2 regions of the Streptomyces sp. Z423-1 genome follow, and region 2 is predicted to be linked to the other one. Evidence: riboswitches for the same ligand, from Rfam matches in the RefSeq annotation. Region 2 holds a riboswitch; the other holds the start of a gene.
What was found. Region 2 has a riboswitch for cyclic di-AMP ahead of HJD23_RS22210 (M23 family metallopeptidase). Riboswitches for the same ligand answer to the same signal wherever they lie in the genome.

Region 1: another riboswitch for cyclic di-AMP. It lies ahead of HJD23_RS25235 (transglycosylase family protein); the one in region 2 lies ahead of HJD23_RS22210 (M23 family metallopeptidase).

What each region holds. Positions count from the first base shown of each region.
Region 1 is NZ_CP053109.1:5,620,930-5,629,733, forward strand. Features, by position in the region: gene HJD23_RS25210 (serine/threonine-protein kinase) at 1-291, shown strand, start outside; gene HJD23_RS25215 (SurA N-terminal domain-containing protein) at 487-1,131, shown strand; gene HJD23_RS25220 (nucleoside triphosphate pyrophosphohydrolase) at 1,213-2,229, shown strand; gene HJD23_RS25225 (cytochrome P450) at 2,319-3,674, shown strand; gene HJD23_RS25230 (transglycosylase family protein) at 3,907-5,076, shown strand; cyclic di-AMP (ydaO/yuaA leader) riboswitch at 5,283-5,462, shown strand; gene HJD23_RS25235 (transglycosylase family protein) at 5,467-6,180, shown strand; gene eno (phosphopyruvate hydratase) at 6,463-7,743, shown strand; gene HJD23_RS25245 (septum formation initiator family protein) at 7,864-8,340, shown strand; gene HJD23_RS25250 (DUF501 domain-containing protein) at 8,360-8,804, shown strand, end outside.
Region 2 is NZ_CP053109.1:4,961,777-4,970,580, reverse strand. Features, by position in the region: gene lhgO (L-2-hydroxyglutarate oxidase) at 1-558, shown strand, start outside; gene trmB (tRNA (guanosine(46)-N7)-methyltransferase TrmB) at 683-1,513, shown strand; gene HJD23_RS22215 (PrsW family intramembrane metalloprotease) at 1,580-2,896, shown strand; gene HJD23_RS22210 (M23 family metallopeptidase) at 2,987-4,036, opposite strand; cyclic di-AMP (ydaO/yuaA leader) riboswitch at 4,048-4,227, opposite strand; tRNA gene HJD23_RS22205 (tRNA-Met) at 4,521-4,594, opposite strand; gene HJD23_RS22200 (phosphopantetheine-binding protein) at 4,775-5,251, shown strand; gene HJD23_RS22195 (cupin domain-containing protein) at 5,193-5,711, shown strand; gene ribA (GTP cyclohydrolase II) at 5,749-6,375, opposite strand; gene HJD23_RS22185 (MarR family transcriptional regulator) at 6,498-7,010, opposite strand; gene HJD23_RS22180 (dihydrofolate reductase family protein) at 7,093-8,223, shown strand; gene HJD23_RS22175 (flavin reductase family protein) at 8,367-8,804, shown strand, end outside.

The DNA of each region.
Region 1 (8,804 bases), 660 kb from region 2:
TACGAGGCCGCCCAGTGCCTGGAGCAGCTCGGCGAACCGGCGTCGGCGCTGGCGGCGTACCGGACGCTGCTGCCGTACTACGAGAACCAGTACGTCTCCGGCGACCCCGAGCTCGCCCACGAGGTCCGCCGCCGCATGGGGCACCTCCTGCTCTCCCTCGGCGACCGTGCCGCCGCGCACGACACGCTGGTGCGACTGCTGCACGACGTCGAACGGCTGAACGGGTCGGGGCATCCGCTGGCGGTGGAGGTGCGGCGGACGTTGCAGTGGTTGGGACAGGTGCGCGGGTAGTCCCCCTGCGGCCAGGTGGCGCGGCGGTGCCCGAAGTCCAGGTGAATCGTTGGTCGAATGGGTTGGCCAAAGCTGGGCTGCTGCCTACCATCGATCATCGCAAGACTTTGTGCGCCCGCCCGTCGCCCGACCACCACCCCTGGTGGAGGCGCTCCGCGCCGCACCTGTTATTGCAATCTCCTCGGGAGGCTTCCTTTGCACCGCCGTCGCCGCACCGCGCTCCTCCTGTCCGCCGCGATCGCCGCGGCCCCCGCCCTGACCGCCTGCGGAAACGACGCGCATCCGGGCGCGGCGGCCGTCGTCGGCGGTCAGCGGATCACCGTTGCGCAGCTGGAAACCCGGGTCAACGAGGTGCGCGCGGCGCAGCGGGCGGCGGTGGACGACGAGACGCAGTACGCGCAGGTGATCGCCAAGACCGGCAGCCTGACCCGTGACACCCTGCACGGCATGGTCCTCGACCGGGTGCTGCACCGCGCCGCCCAGGACGCGGGCATCTCCGTCAGCCGCAAGGAGGTCCAGGAGATGCGGGACGGGCTTCAGGAGCAGGTCGGCGGCGCGAAGGCGCTGGAGACGACCTGGTTGCAGCAGTACGGCGTGGCTCCGCAGCGTCTGGAGGAGAACCTCCGCCTCCAGCTGGAGGCCCAGAAGCTCGCCGCGAAGCTCGGCACCGACACCAGCCAGCCGGCCTTCTGGAAGGCCCTCTCCGACGCCTCCCAGAAGCTGAACGTCGACCTCAACCCGCGGTACGGCAGCTGGGACGTCCAGAAGAGCAGCCGCATGGACGCGAAGACGCCGTGGGTGCGAGAAGTCACGGCGGGGCAGGGTGAGCAAACGGCATAGCGCGCTACGTTCATCCGATGATCGCACCCACGCCTGTGGATAACTCACGGGCTTGTCGGCGGTGTGGGTTACGTTCGGATCGTGAACGCAACCAGCTTCGACAGCGCTCCTGACGCCGCTCGGGGTGGGACCACCCACCCCGACCCCGGCCGTATCGTCCTGCTCACCACCAGCCACCGCGTCGCCCCCGGCCTGCTCTCCTGGCCCGCGTGGCAGGCGCTGCACGCCGCAGACCGGGTGCTGTGCGCGGACGGGGCGCATCCGCAGCTGCCGTATCTGCGGGAGGCGGGGATATCGGTGGAGGAGGCCTCGCCGACCGCCGAGGAGCTGGTCGAGGTGTGCGCGGGCGGACGGACGGTGGTCGTCGTCGCCACCGGTGAGGGCGAGCCGGTCCTGACGGACGGCCTGGCGCGGCTCGCCGGCAGCGGGCGGTTCCGTATGCCGGAGCTGGAGCTGCTCCCCGCCTCCTACGACCTGCCCGGCGCCCGCCTGCTCGACCTCATCCAGGTCATGGACCGCATCCGCGCCGAATGCCCGTGGTCGTCCCGGCAGACCCACCAGGGCCTGGCGAAGTACGGCATCGAGGAGGCCTACGAACTCGTCGAGGCGATCGAGGACGGCGACCGCGACGAACTCCGCGAGGAACTGGGCGACGTCCTCCTCCAGGTCGTCTTCCACGCCCGGATAGCCCAGGAGGACCCGGACGCCCCCTTCTCCATCGACGACGTCGCGGCCACCATCGTCGCCAAGCTCATCCACCGCCACCCGCATGTCTTCGGCGAGGAGACCGCCTCCACCCCCGAGGAGGTCAAGGAACACTGGCTGCGCACGAAGGCCCAGGAGAAGCAGCGGACCTCGGTGACCGAGGGCATCCCGCTGCACCAGCCCGGCCTGGCCCTCGCGGCGAAGCTGGCGTCCCGCGTGCGCACGGCGGGACTGGACGTGCCACTGCCGACGGGCGAGGGCATGGGGTACGAGCTGCTGACGCTGGCGATACGCGCCGAGGCGGAGGGCGTGGACCCGGAGGCGGCACTGCGGGCGGCGGCCCGGGCCTATCGGGACACGATCATGGAGACGGAGGCGGCCAGGAAGACCTGAGGAGCGACCTGCCAGCCGGTCAACTGAGCGTGCATTGCGGCGCGACCCACGCCCGGCGATCCCCCCACCCCTCCGGATACCGTCAAGGAGTGACCGACCAGCACCACCCCGACACGCCCACACCCAGGCCCACGCCCACACCCAGGCCCACGCCCACACCCACGGCCAAGCCCACCCCGGCGCCCACGCCCAACCCCACCCCGGCGCCCGAGCTCTTCACCTGGGAGTTCGCCACCGACCCCTACCCCGCCTACGCCTGGCTCCGCGAGCACGCCCCCGTGCACAGGACGAAGCTGCCCAGCGGGGTGGAGGCCTGGCTGGTCACCCGATACACCGACGCCAAGCAGGCCCTCGCCGACCAGCGGCTGTCGAAGAATCCCGCGCACCACGACGAGCCCGCGCACGCCAAGGGGAAGACAGGGATCCCCGGTGAGCGCAAGGCCGAGTTGATGACGCATCTGCTCAACATCGATCCGCCGGACCACACCCGGCTGCGGCGGCTCGTGTCGAAGGCGTTCACACCGCGCCGTGTCGCCGAGTTCGCGCCGCGCGTGCAGGAGCTCACCGACGACCTCATCGGCCGGTTCGCGCGCAACGGCTCCGCCGACCTCATCCACGAGTTCGCCTTCCCGCTCCCCATCTACGCCATCTGCGACATGCTCGGCGTCCCCCGCGAGGACCAGGACGACTTCCGGGACTGGGCGGGCATGATGATCCGGCACGGCGGGGGCCCGCGGGGCGGGGTCGCGCGGTCGGTGAAGATGATGCGCGGCTACCTCTCCGAGCTGATCCATCGCAAGCGCGAAGCGCTCCCCGCCGAACCCACCCCGGGCGAGGACCTCATCTCCGGCCTCATCCGCGCCTCGGACCACGGCGAGCACCTCACCGAGAACGAGGCGGCGGCCATGGCCTTCATCCTGCTGTTCGCCGGTTTCGAGACCACCGTGAATCTCATCGGCAACGGCACCTATGCCCTCCTCACCCACCCCGGGCAACGCACCCGCCTCCAGCAGTCCCTCGCCCGGGGCGAACGCGCCCTGCTCGCAACCGGCGTCGAGGAACTCCTCCGCTACGACGGCCCCGTAGAGCTCGCCACCTGGCGGTTCGCCACGCAGCCGCTCACCATCGGCGGCCAGGACATCGCACCCGGCGATCCCGTCCTCGTCGTACTCGCCGCCGCCGACCGGGATCCGGAGCGGTTCGCGGACCCGGACACCCTCGACCTCGCCCGCCGTGACAACCAGCACCTCGGCTACGGCCATGGCATCCACTACTGCCTCGGCGCGCCCCTCGCCCGCCTGGAGGGCCAGACCGCGCTCGCCACCCTCCTCACCCGCCTGCCGGACCTGCGACTCGCGGTGGATCCGGGCGAACTGCGGTGGCGCGGCGGGCTCATCATGCGGGGGCTGCGGACGTTGCCGGTGGAGTTCACCCCCGTGCCGTAGCCGACCGGCACACACGCGGGGCACAAGCGGGGCACGCCGGGGGGCACAAGCGGCGGGACGCAAGCGCAAGTCACCAGCGCAAACATGACACGCGTTCAATTCTGTGATCTTCACGTGATCTGCGCGGCATTAACTTGTGACAAGTGATCGTCTGCCGATACGTTCACCCATCAGCGCGGCACCCCACCATCGGCGCCCCGCAGGTCCTTGCTGTCTCGCGAAAGGCCCCCGCATGCTCTCCGGGAACGGTCGTCACCGTCGCCCCCGCCAGGCACCCGCTCTCGTCGTCGCCGCCGGTGTGACCGGCTCAGCCATCGCCATTCCCCTCCTCGGCGCCACCGGCGCGAGCGCGGCCAGCGGGACGACCTGGGACCGGGTCGCGGAGTGCGAGACCGGTGGCTCCTGGAGTGCCGACACGGGTAACGGGTACTACGGCGGGCTCCAACTCTCCCAGGCGGACTGGGAGAAGTACGGCGGCCTCACCTACGCCGCGAGCGCGGACCGGGCCAGCCGTTCGCAGCAGATCGCCGTCGCCGAGAAGGTCCTCGCGGACCAGGGTGTCGGCGCGTGGGCGACCTGCGGTCCGCTCGTGGGGCTCGACACGGACTCCGCGTCGGCCCGGGTCGACACGGGTGTGGCCGGTGACGCGTCGAGCACTCCGTTGGATACGAGATCCGACGTTTCAGGCATTCTGTCCAACTCGCTTGGATTGTCCAACTCGCCCGGTGGCTCCTACTCCGGTGGCACCGGCAGTCCCGACGGCTCAAGTGGGGCCAACGGGTCCAATGGCTCCAACAGTTCCAATGGGCCCAACGGATCTGATGCACCCACGAATTCGATCAATCCCACCGAATCCGCTGAATCGGCCGAATCGGCCGAATCCACCCCGTCCTCCGGCTCCACCTCCTCCACCCCCTCCACCCCTTCCGGCGCCTCCACCCCCTCCTCCGGGTCCGAGTCCAGCGGATCCCCCGCATCCCCCGCATCCCCCACATTCCCCGGGTTCAGCCAATCCCCCGAATCGGGCGAATCCCTCCCATTCTCCTCGTCTCCTGACGTGTCATCGAGCACGCCAAGCACCTCGAACCTCACCGACACGGGCGCTCTCCTCGGCATCGGCAAGCACCGCGGGGGCAGCGCGAACGAGGATGCGGCGGGCGGTCGTACCGTCGAATCCTCCGGGCGGCACGCCTCGCGCAGTGGTGCCACCACCCGTGCGGCAGGCGACGGTTCATACACCGTCCGGGAGGGCGACAGCCTCTCGGGGATCGCCGACTCCCTTGGTGTGCAGGGCGGATGGTCCACCCTCTACGCCGAGAACAAGGACTCCCTCGGCGCCGACCCGGACCTCATCCTCCCCGGTCAGACGCTGGATGTCGGCGTCGAGTCGGCCGGCGAGTAGGTGCGGGAAACGGCCCACGAACAGCGGGAGTTCACGTCACACTTCGAGCCGAATGTCCGGTTTGGCGAAAGTGTGGGATGAGTCTCAGAAGCCCTGATCGTCTTTGAAATTCCGCCGATCGCGTGTCTACGGTCATGACCGCTCGCCAACACGAGCCCCGGTTGCCGCAACGCCGAATCCTGCCAGCGGCTGCCCGGGAACAGTCGTCGCGTCAAGCGCCGTAGGCAGGAGCGGGGGACCCAAGGTAAGTGCCGGGCCCGGCAGTTGAGGCGACTCAGCGCCGGAACCGGCTTGGGGTGAAGCCACGCCTCCGACGGAGGTGTGGCCGGGCAACTCAACCGGCCCGAACCCGACAGCTCACCTCGCAGGCGTCGGTGAGGGGATCCAACCATGCTGTTTTCCGGCAAGGGCAAGCACCGTCGTCCGTCCAAGACCGCTCGCGCCATCGCCGCCGTCGGCGTCACCGGCGCCGCCGCCGTCGCCGCCCCGCTGATGGCGGCCGGCAACGCCTCCGCCGCCACCGCCTCCGAGTGGGACGCGGTCGCCCAGTGCGAGTCCGGCGGCAACTGGTCCATCAACACCGGCAACGGCTACTACGGCGGCCTGCAGTTCTCCGCCTCGACCTGGGCCGCGTACGGCGGTACGCAGTACGCCGCCACGGCCGACCGGGCCACCAAGGCGCAGCAGATACAGATCGCCGAGAAGGTGCTCGCGGGTCAGGGCAAGGGCGCCTGGCCGCACTGCGGCAAGGGCCTGTCGAACGCCACCTACACCGGCGGCGGCTCCGCCGGCAGCGGCTCCTCGCAGAGCACCAAGCAGGAGAGCACCCAGCAGAGCACCGAGACCAGCACGCGTGCGACCGAGCAGCAGTCGGCCTCCCGCTCGCAGGAGCGTCCGGCCGCGAAGGAGACGGTCACCACCCCGACCGGCGGCAAGGTCAAGAAGGGCGACGGCGAGTACAAGGTCGTCGAGGGCGACTCGCTCAGCACCATCGCCGCCGAGCACGACGTCAAGGGCGGCTGGGAGAAGCTGTTCGAGCTGAACAAGGACATCGTCGAGGACGCCGACCTCATCTACCCGGGCCAGCAGCTGCACCTGAAGTAACACGGGTCCAGCTACGGTCCGAGGGGCTGACCCCCGTGAGGGTTCCTCCCCCGTTCCCCACGGGCTTCCCGCCCCGGTGCGTGTTCCCCCGTACGCACCGGGGCGGGGCTTTTTGTGTCACCGTTACGCACCGGCGTCTTTGTTCCGTTCGGAAACAATTTACTCTCGGTTCCGTCCACGGGGTGGGCGACCGGCTGGCCGATCGCACGGAGCCGGTTAGGCTCGTCTCGCAGAGCCGCTGCGGTCCTGCTCAACCGCGTCACATCCACGAAGGAGATGCTCGTGCCGTCCATCGACGTCGTCGTAGCCCGGGAAATCCTGGACTCCCGAGGCAACCCCACGGTCGAGGTCGAGGTCGGCCTCGACGACGGCAGCACGGGTCGTGCCGCCGTCCCGTCCGGCGCCTCCACGGGCGCCTTCGAGGCCATCGAACTCCGCGACGGCGACCCCAACCGTTACCTCGGCAAGGGCGTCGAGAAGGCCGTCCTGGCCGTCATCGAGCAGATCGGGCCGGAGCTGGTCGGCTACGACGCCACCGAGCAGCGCCTGATCGACCAGGCGATGTTCGACCTGGACGCCACCGACAACAAGGGCTCCCTCGGCGCCAACGCCATCCTCGGCGTCTCGCTCGCCGTCGCGCACGCCGCCTCCGAGGCCAGCGACCTCCCCCTCTTCCGCTACCTGGGCGGCCCCAACGCGCACCTGCTGCCGGTGCCGATGATGAACATCCTGAACGGCGGCTCGCACGCCGACTCCAACGTGGACATCCAGGAGTTCATGATCGCCCCGATCGGCGCGGAGTCCTTCTCCGAGGCCCTGCGCTGGGGCGCCGAGGTCTACCACACCCTGAAGAAGGTCCTGAAGAGCAAGGGCCTGGCCACCGGCCTCGGCGACGAGGGCGGCTTCGCCCCGAACCTGGACTCCAACCGCGCCGCCCTCGACCTCATCCTCGAGGCCATCAAGGAGGCCGGCTACACCCCCGGCGAGCAGATCGCCCTCGCGCTCGACGTGGCCGCGTCCGAGTTCTACAAGGACGGCGTCTACGTCTTCGAGGGCAAGGAGCGCTCGGCCACCGAGATGACCGAGTACTACGCCGAGCTGGTCGAGGCGTACCCGCTGGTCTCCATCGAGGACCCGCTGTTCGAGGACGACTGGGAGGGCTGGAAGACCATCACCGCCAAGCTCGGTGACAAGGTCCAGCTCGTCGGCGACGACCTGTTCGTCACCAACCCCGAGCGCCTCGCCCGCGGCATCGAGGAGGGCGCGGCCAACGCCCTGCTGGTCAAGGTCAACCAGATCGGCTCGCTGACCGAGACGCTGGACGCCGTCGAGCTGGCCCAGCGCAACGGCTTCAAGTGCATGATGTCCCACCGCTCCGGCGAGACCGAGGACGTCACGATCGCCGACCTCGCCGTCGCCACCAACTGCGGCCAGATCAAGACCGGCGCCCCGGCCCGCTCCGAGCGCGTCGCCAAGTACAACCAGCTGCTGCGCATCGAGGAGATCCTCGACGACGCCGCGGTGTACGCCGGCCGCAGCGCGTTCCCCCGCTTCAAGGGCTGACAGCTGACACCCGGCCGACACCCTGGCTGACACCAGTAGGCAGCGTCGTACGTACGTCCCCGTACCCGGTCCCGTACCGTGTGCGGGGACGTACGCGCGTGGACGGGAGGCGGAAGCCAGATGGCCGTGAGAGACCGGGACCGTTTCTCCACCGCGACCAGGATCCGTCTGCTCGGCGAGCAGACGGCGGCCCGCGTCTACCGTTCGCAGACCCGCCGCCAGGCCCGCCGCTCCCGGCTCACCGGCCGCGCCGCCCTGCTCGCCCTCGTCGTCTGTTCCCTGGTCGTCGCCCTCGCCTACCCGATAAGGCAGTACGTCGCCCAGCGCGCCGAGATCGCCGACCTGCAGCGGCAGAAGGAACAGGCCCGGCAGCGGGTCGAGGAACTGCGCGATCTCAAGGCACGTTGGCAGGACGACGCGTACGCGGAGCAGCAGATCCGTGAGCGGCTGCACTACGTCATGCCCGACGAGACCGGCTACATCATGATCGACCCGGACGCGGTCAAGCAGTCGCGCACCGACCTGGGTGTGGCCGACCGCCCCTGGTACACGAACGTCTGGGACGGCGTCGACAAGTCGGACGCCTCCGACCAGTGACCACAAGAGAAAGAACGTCATGCAAACGCCCCCGCCGCCCACCCCGCGCACCGAGCCCACCGACGCGGACGTCGAGGCCTTCAAGCAGCAGCTCGGGCGGCCGCCGCGCGGACTGCGCGCGATCGCGCACCGGTGCCCGTGCGGGCAGCCGGACGTCGTGGAGACCGCCCCGCGGCTGCCCGACGGCACTCCCTTCCCGACGCTGTACTACCTGACGTGCCCGCGGGCCTCGTCCGCCATCGGCACACTGGAGGCCGAGGGCGTGATGAAGGAGATGACGGCCCGGCTGGAGACCGACCCGGAGCTCGCCGCCGCGTACCGCGCCGCGCACGAGGACTACATCCGGCGCCGGGACGAGATCGAGGAGCTGAAGGGCTTTCCGAGCGCTGGCGGCATGCCGGACCGGGTGAAGTGCCTGCACGTGCTGGTCGCCCACTCCCTGGCGGCCGGGCCGGGCGTGAACC
Region 2 (8,804 bases):
GACCCCGGCATGCGGATCGTCCCGTTCCGGGGGGAGTACTACGAGCTGGCGCGGCCCGAGCTGGTGCGCGGCCTGGTCTATCCGGTCCCCGACCCGGCGTTCCCGTTCCTCGGCGTGCACCTCACGCGCGGCATCGACGGCGGCGTCCACGTCGGCCCCAACGCCGTACCGGCGCTCGCCCGCGAGGGCTACGGCTGGGGCGTGGTCCGGCCCCGGGAGCTGGCCCGGACGCTGGCCTGGCCCGGCGCGTGGCGGATAGCGGGCCGGCACTGGCGGTACGGGGGCGGGGAGCTGTGGCGGTCGGTGTCGAAGGCGGCGTTCACCGAGGCGGTGCGGCGGCTGATGCCCGCGGTGACGGAGGAGGACCTGGTCCCGGCGGCGGCCGGGGTACGGGCCCAGGCCGTGCTCCGGGACGGCACGCTGGTGGACGACTTCCTGATCCACGAGGGTGCGCGGGCCGTGCACGTCCTGAACGCCCCGTCCCCCGCGGCGACGGCCTCCCTGCCGATCGGCCGGGAGGTGGCCCGGCGGGCACTGAACGCACTGGGCCGGGCATGAGCCTCGTACAGCAACTCCCGCATGCCCGTCCGCAGCCCCCGCGGCCGACTCCGCAGCCCCCGCGGCCCCACGACCCCCGCGCGCGAACCCGCCCGCACCCGAACCCCGTAAAATCGAACCCACTGTGTCTGACTCCCTCAACACCCCCGAAGCCCCCCACCACGCCCCCGACGGCGGCATCCGTCACACCCGGGCCAAGGGTGAACCGCGCTTCCCGGACGGCCCCAGGGCGGACCCCGCCGGCTCGCACTTCGAGCGGCGGATCCGGAGTTTCCAGCCGAGGCGGAGCCGGGTGACCGCGGGGCAGGCGGACGCGTTGCAGCGGCTCTGGCCCAAGTGGGGGCTGGACATCGACGGGCGGCAGGTCCTCGACCTCGGCGAGCTGTTCGGCAACGGCAGCCCCGTCGTGCTGGAGATCGGCTTCGGCATGGGCGAGGCCACCGCCCGGATGGCCGCAGCCGACCCGGACACCAACATCCTCGCCGTGGACGTACACACCCCCGGCCAGGGCAATCTGCTCAACCTCGCCGACCAGGGCGGCCTCAGCAACATCCGGGTGGCCAACGGCGACGCCATCATCCTGCTGCGCGAGATGCTCACCCCCGACTCCCTCGACGGGCTGCGCGTCTTCTTCCCCGACCCCTGGCCCAAGAAGCGGCACCACAAGCGCCGGCTGATCCAGCCGGACTTCCTCACCCTCGCCGCGAGCCGCCTGAAGCCGGGCGCGATCCTGCACTGCGCGACCGACTGGGAGCCGTACGCCGAGCAGATGCTGAAAGTGCTCACCGCGCACCCCGCCTTCGAGAACACCCGGCCCGACGGAGGTTTCGCGCCGCGCCCCGAATTCCGCCCGCTCACCCGTTTCGAGGGCCAGGGTCTGGACAAGGGTCATGTGGTGCGCGACCTGCTCTTCCGCCGCGTACCGCACGACGACCAGCGTGAAGGTCGACCGTAAGACCGGCGCGAAGGTCAGCCGTAAATCCCTCCCTCGTTCGAATCTTCCCTCGTTAGGGTCAATGCCGTGGCGATCAGTCCCCCGTACCCGACGAACCCCGGCATCCCCACCGGCGGCCCCCTGCGGCACGCGCACTGGTGGCAGAAGCGCTGGGTGCGGTACGGCGCGCTGATCACGCTGCTGACGCTGTCCGGCCTGGTGATCCTCGCCCTGGTCCGGGAACAGACCGGCACCGAGGGCTTCCTGGTCGGCCTGGGCCTCGCGATCCTGCCCGTGCCGCTGCTCATAGCCGCCTTCCGCTGGCTGGACCGGGTCGAGCCCGGCCCCTGGCGGAACCTGCTGTTCGCCTTCTCCTGGGGTGCCTGCGCGGCCGCGCTGATCGCGATCATCGCCAACAGCTTCGCGACGAGATGGATAGCCACCGCGACCGCCGACCCGACCAGCGCCGACACCTGGGGCGCCACGGTCATAGCCCCGATCGTGGAGGAGTCCGCCAAGGCGGCCGCGATCCTGCTGCTCTTCCTCTTCCGGCGCCGCGACTTCACCGGCATCCTCGACGGCGTCGTGATCGCCGGTGTCACCGCCACCGGCTTCGCCTTCACCGAGAACATCCTCTACCTCGGCACCGCCTTCGGCACCGACCAGCTGGCCGGCCACAGCGGGATCGCCTCCGTGACCGCCGCGACCTTCTTCGTGCGGGTCATCATGTCGCCGTTCGCGCACCCCCTGTTCACGGTGCTCACCGGCATCGGCTTCGGATTCGCCGCGCTCGCCGGGGAGCGCCAGCGGCTGCGCCGCATCCTGCTGCCCCCGGCCGGGCTGCTGCTCGCGATGGGCATGCACGCCTTCTGGAACGGCTCGGCGACCTTCGGCGACTACGGCTTCTTCGCGGTGTACGGCGGCTTCATGGTGCCCGCGTTCGGGCTGCTGACGTGGCTGGTGATCTGGACGCGGCAACGGGAGCTGCGCACGGTCCGCGAGGAGCTCCCGGCCTACGTCGTCGCCGGCTGGCTCTCGCCCGCCGAACCGTTCGCCCTGGGCTCGATGCGGGCGCGTCGGCTGGCCCGCGAGTACGCCGGCCACCACCTCGGCAAGCCGGCCGCCCGGGCGGTCGCGCAGTACGAGGCGTACGCCACGTCGCTGGCCTTCCTACGGCATCGGGGCCGCCGGGGCCGCGCCCGCGCGGACTTCGTCGTACGGGAGCGCGAGCTGCTCCAGGAGCTGTGGAACCGCCGCGAGATCGCCCGCCCGGCGCTGGAGTACGCGGCACGGGTGACAGCGCCGCCGCCGCCGGTGATGATGCCGCCGGTGTACGGCTGGGCACCGGGGCACGGGCCGACGGGGCCCTACCCCTACCCGGCGTACAACCCGTATCGGTCGTAGGCCCGTACAGGGCTGGGGACAGCGGAAACCGGCAGCCCTGACGTCGGGGGGGTTGCCGTCAGGACCGCCGGGGTTCGAGAGAAGCGCGTCTCAGGGGTTGAGGCCCTTGCTGCGCAGCCAGGCCAGCGGGTCGATGCCGCCGGAGCCGCCGGTGTGCACCTCCAGGTGCAGGTGCGCCCCGGTCACATTGCCCGTCGCGCCCACGCGGCCGATCACATCGCCCGTGGTGACCTTCTGGCCGACGCTGACGCCGATCGAGGACTGGTGGGCGTACCAGATCTCGGTGCCGTCGTCGAGGGTGAGCACGGTCTTGTAGCCGTACGACCCGCTCCAGCCCGCCTCGGTGATGGTGCCGCTGTGGACGGCCTTGATGGGCGTGCCGCTCGGCGCGGCGAAGTCGAGGCCGGTGTGGTAGCCGGACGACCACAGGGCGCCGGCCTGGCCGAAGGTGGAGGTGATGGTGTACGAGGAGGTCGGCAGCGTGTACTGCCTGGCCAGCGCGGCGAGCCGCTCGGCCTCGGCCTTCTCGCGGGCCTCCTCCTCGGCCTTGGCCTTGGCGGCGGCGGCCTTCTCCTGGGCCTCCTTCTCCGCCTTGGCGGCGGCCTCCGCGGCGGCCTTCTCGGCGGCCGCCGCGGCCTCGGCGGCGGCCTTGCTCTCGACCTGCTCCTGCTGCTGCTCGGCCTGCGCGATGATGCGGGCGCGCAGCGCCTCACCGGCGTCGGTGGTGCCCTCCGCGGTGTCCGCGGCGGTCGTGCCGAGGCTGCTGAGCGGGGCGCTCGCGGCCTTGGTCTCGGCGGAGTCGGAGTCGTCGTCGGATATCAGCGCGCCCACGGAGGGCAGGTCGGGCAGGGAGATCGACACCGGCGGCTTGCCGGTGTTCGCGCTGGCCATGCCGCCCGCGCCGACCGCGGCTATGACGCCGACGCCGAGAACGGTGGAGCTGCGGGCGAGTCCGCCGCCGCGCTGCTTGGAGACACGATGCCGGCCGCGTACGGGACGGATGGACTCCGCGGTGGGGTTCCACTCCTCCCACGGGCCCTCGTCGGTGCGCGGTGCGCCGTACACGAACGTGTCGGTGCTGTCGGCGGTGCGCTGGCCAGGCACGGACGGGGCTTGTGGGGCAGGCCGGTTGGACGCCACGTGGGCGTACTCCTTTCCTTCCTTCTCGCCTACCGGGTTAGCTGACGGGTTCGGAGCAGGAAGGTCTCCTACGCGCGTAAACCAGCCGTACTGCTACGGCGGCATACGCCCGATTCACCCCAAGGTGGTGGTTCCCCGGTTCCCTTGTGTGGCCGGTGAGGGCCCCGCGCGGGATTCGGCGCGTGCGCACGGAGCCGCCTCTTGTGACGGCTGGGACGACCGCGCTGTGTTATCGGACGTTAATAGAACCGAGGCCTGATTTCCAAGCCGTTCCGCTTGATCATTAACGTTTTCTGCCGGGACGTACAGGCCATGAACGGCGAAAATCGGGCGAGTTGACCGGCGTTCAGGACCGTAATCGCATCTGACTGTGTGTCAGTTGTTATGCGGAGGGCGTTTGCTCGCTCACCCCTGGTGACGGGCGTCGGCGGTAAACGACTCGGGGCCGGAATCCATGATCTGGATTCCGGCCCCGGGCCTTCAGTAGCGGGGACAGGATTTGAACCTGCGACCTCTGGGTTATGAGCCCAGCGAGCTACCGAGCTGCTCCACCCCGCGTCGGTGTGTCACCAGTGTACGCCATGCGCGGGGCCGGACGCGCCACAGCTTCCGTCCGCCCCGCTGACCAGCGATTTCCAGCCGCTCGGGGACCACCCGATCGAGCCGTGGCCGGTCGCCCGGGTCGGGCGTTCCTTATGAAGAAAGAACGGCTCGGAGACCGAACAGGAGCCCCTCCGTATGATCCAGATCGCGGGACGGACCGAGTTGCCCGAGCCGCTGGTCGCGCTGCTCGTCCACCACCTCGACGTGCCGGTGAGCCGGAGCCGGGTGACCTCGGAGGCCACCTTCGAGAGTCTCGGCATGGACTCGCTGGCCCTGAGGGAACTCGTCGTGGCCGCCGAGGAGGAGTTCGGCGTCGTACTGCCCGACGCGGCGCTGGACCTCTCCCCCGCCTCCACCCTCGGTGAAGCCGCGCGGGCCTTCTGCGATGCGTGCTGCTGCGGCCCTATGTCCTCGGCCGTAGGTCCCCGGCCCTCATTCCCCGGCCCGTCAAGATCAGCCAATGGGCCGATGTCGCCGTTCGGACGTGGGAGCCACGATGTCGGTGGAGGCCTGCCGGAAGGAGTCGGTGCAGGCCTGCCGAAGGGAGCGCATCATGTCGTACCCGGAACACCTCGAGTACCCGGAGCCCCGCTACCGCGGCGACAAGGGTGAAGTGAACGCGGTCTTCCGCCCGGCCGGCACCCCGCCGGACGTCTCCTCACCCGGCGGCTCGACGCACTACCTCGCCACCCATGAGTCGACCGGCGGCGAATTCGGTCTGTACAAGGTGGAGTTGGGTGCACGATCCGCCGGGGCAAAGACCCACTTCCACCGGGCGATGTCGGAGTCCTTCTACATCCTCTCGGGCGAACTGGAGCTCTACAACGGCGAGAAGTGGGTCACGGGCCGCGCGGGCGACTTCCTGTACGTACCGGTCGGCGGCCTGCACGCCTTCAAGAACGTGACCGACGAGCCCATGTCCATGCTTCTGCTCTTCTCCCCGGGCGCCCCCCGCGAGGAGTACTTCGAGCGGGTCGCCGAGATGGCGCAGCGCGGTGGCGAGGAACTCAAGCAGTTCCGCATCCGGCACGACAGCTACTTCGTGGAGGACTTCGAACCCGGGGCCGAGTAGTCCCGGGGCGGAGCAGTGCCGGACCCGAGCACCCCGCTCACCCCGCGTTCAGCTCCGCCAGCGGCAGGGTGTGCTGGGTCTGGAGGACCTTGGCGCGCAGGTAGCGGACGTTGTGGGCGGTCGTGAAGACGCCGGTGGGGACGCGGTCGTGGACGGTGATGCCGAGGCCGCGGAGCTGGTCGGCCTTGTCGGGGTTGTTGGACAGCAGGTCCAGGTCCGTGATGGACAGGGCGCGGAGCATCTGGGCGGCCGCCGTGTAGTCGCGGGCGTCCTCCGGGAGGCCGAGCGCGGCATTCGCCTCGTACGTGTCGAGGCCCTGGTCCTGAAGGGCGTACGCGTCGAGCTTGTTGTAGAGGCCGATGCCGCGCCCCTCCTGGCGGAGGTAGAGCAGCACGCCGCCGCGGGCCGCGATGCGCTCGACCGCCTCGCGCAGCTGGGGGCCGCAGTCGCAGCGGGCGGAGCCGAAGACGTCGCCGGTGAGGCATTCGGAGTGCAGGCGTACGAGGGGGCGGGGGCCGGGATCGCCGAGGACGACGGCGACGTGTTCCTGGCCGTCGGTCAGGCCGTGGAAGGTGACCAGGTCGGCGTCGACGCTGTAGCCGTCGTGGAAGCGCAGCGGTACCCGGACGCGGGCGCGCGGCGCGGCGGCAGGGAAGTCGGGCATACGGGTCTCCGGGGTCATGTGTTTCAGTTTTGAAGCAGCCCTTCGATCGGAGACCCTACGCCATGCTTTAAAGTTGAAGCAACATTTTTATGACCCACCTCATGGGGCCCCATCAGCCGCCCTCACGAGCACGGCGACGACCGCCGCCGCCACGGCACATCCCCCGCCGCGCTGCGCCCCTCATCCCCTTGCAGGGCCTGCGCGATCCCGGTGAAGATCTCCTCCAACTGCCCCACCTGCTCCGGGCTCAGATGATCGAACAACGTCGCGCGCACCGTCTCCACATGCCCCGGCGCCAGCCGCTCCACCACGGCCATCCCCTCGTCCGTCAGCGCGGCCACGCTGCCCCGCTTGTCCCAGCGGCACTCCTCGCGCCGTACCAGCCCGTCCTTCTCCAGCCGGGTGACGGCGTACGTCAGCCGGCTGCGGGTGATCTTCAGCTTCTCCGCGAGATCGGTCATCCGGAGGCGGCGTTCCGGGGTCTCGGAGAGGTTGGCGAGGATGGAGTAGTACAGGTGCGGCATGCCGGCCTCCTGCTGGAGCTGCCGGTCGAGCGCGTCCTCCAGGAGGAGGGTGGCTCCCATGTACGCGCGCCAGGCGCGCTGCTCCTCCGGGGTGAGCCAGCGAGTCGTCATGGCACCAGTGTAGATTTGCTTAAAACTTGAACCAAGCCCGCCGGTCCTCCCCGGTCCACCGGCCCCGAGGTGGAGTGCGCCCATGCCCTACCCCTACGTCCTCCTGTCCGCCGCCGTCTCCCTCGACGGCTACCTGGACGACACCGGCCCCGAACGCCTCCTCCTGTCCAGCCCGGCCGACTTCGACCGGGTCGACGAGGTCCGCGCGTCCGTCGACGCGATCCTCGTCGGCGCCGGCACGATCCGCGCCGACAACCCCCGGCTGCTGGTCAACTCCCCCGAGCGACGGGCGGCCCGGGTGGCGGCGGGGAAGCCGGAGTACCCCTTGAAGGTCACGGTCAGCGGCTCCGGCGACCTGGACCCGACCGCCAACTTCTGGCACACGGGCGGCGAAAGGGTCGTCTGTACGACGACGGAGGGCGCCCTGCGCCTCAAGGAGACGCCCGTCGCGGCGGACGTCGTCGCGCTCGGCGACACCCTCGACTGGCGGGCGCTGCTCGCGCATCTGCACGACGTACGCGGCGTCCACCGCCTGATGGTGGAGGGCGGCGGCACGATCCACACCCAACTCCTCCTGGAGGGCCTGGCCGACGAACTCCAACTCGTCCTCGCCCCCCTCTTCGTCGGCGACCCGTCCGCCCCCCGCCTCTTCGGCCCGGGCCACTACCAGTCCGGACGCCTGCGCCTGGTCGAGACACGGCCCATCGAAGACGTCGTCCTCATGCGCTACGAGCCCACCGCCCCCGGTGCCGGACGGCTGGCCGCGGCGGCCGACCGCCGCTGGCTGGCCCTGGCGTGCGAGCTGGCGGCGCTGTGCCCGCCGTCGGAGACGGCGTTCAGCGTGGGCGCGGTGGTCGTGGCGGAGGACGGTACGGAGCTGGCGCGCGGCCACTCGCGGGAGGGCGGCGACCCGGTCGTGCACGCGGAGGAGGCGGCGCTCGCGAAGATCGCGCCCGGCGACCCCCGGCTGCCCGGCGCCACGGTGTACACCAGCCTGGAGCCCTGCACCCGGCGGGCCTCCCGGCCCCGGCCCTGCGCGCGGTTGATCCTCGACGCCGGGGTGGGGCGGGTGGTGACGGCCTGGCGCGAACCGGACACGTTCGTGGCGGGGGCCGACGGGAGCGGGGTGTTGGCGGGGGCGGGGGTGGATGTGGTGGTGCTGGCCGAGTACGAGGGGGCGGCCAAGGGGCCGAATCGGCATCTGGTGGGGTGAGGAGTGTCGCTCGCATGCTTCGGCCTTCACCGAAACGCCGCGAGCCTAGCGTTCGAGGCATGACAACTGGCACAACGGGCACGCCCGACAGCACTCGTACGACGGGCACGACCGACACGACTCGTACAACTGGCACGCACCGCGTGATCCGCCCCAGCATCCTCTACTTCGGAACCCCGGTGGTCCTGCTCACCACCGAGAACGAGGACGGATCCGTCAACCTCGCTCCGATCTCGTCCGCCTGGGCGCTGGGGCAGCGCGTCGTCCTGGGGCTGGGCAGCGAGAGCCAGACGGTACGCAATCTCGGGGCGCGCCCGGAGCTGGTGATCAGTGTCGCCTCCCCGGAGTTGTGGGAGCGGGTGGAGCGCCTCGCACCGCTCACCGGGGCCGACCCCGTGCCGCCCGGCAAGAGGGCGGTGTACCGGTACGAGCGTGACAAGTTCGCCGCGGCCGGGCTCACGCCGGTGGACTCCGACGTCGTACGGCCGCCCCGGGTCGCCGAGTGCGGGCTGCACCTGGAGGCGAGGGCGGTCGCGCTCACGGCGGGCGGGGAGGGCCGGTTCCACAGCGTCGAGTGCGAG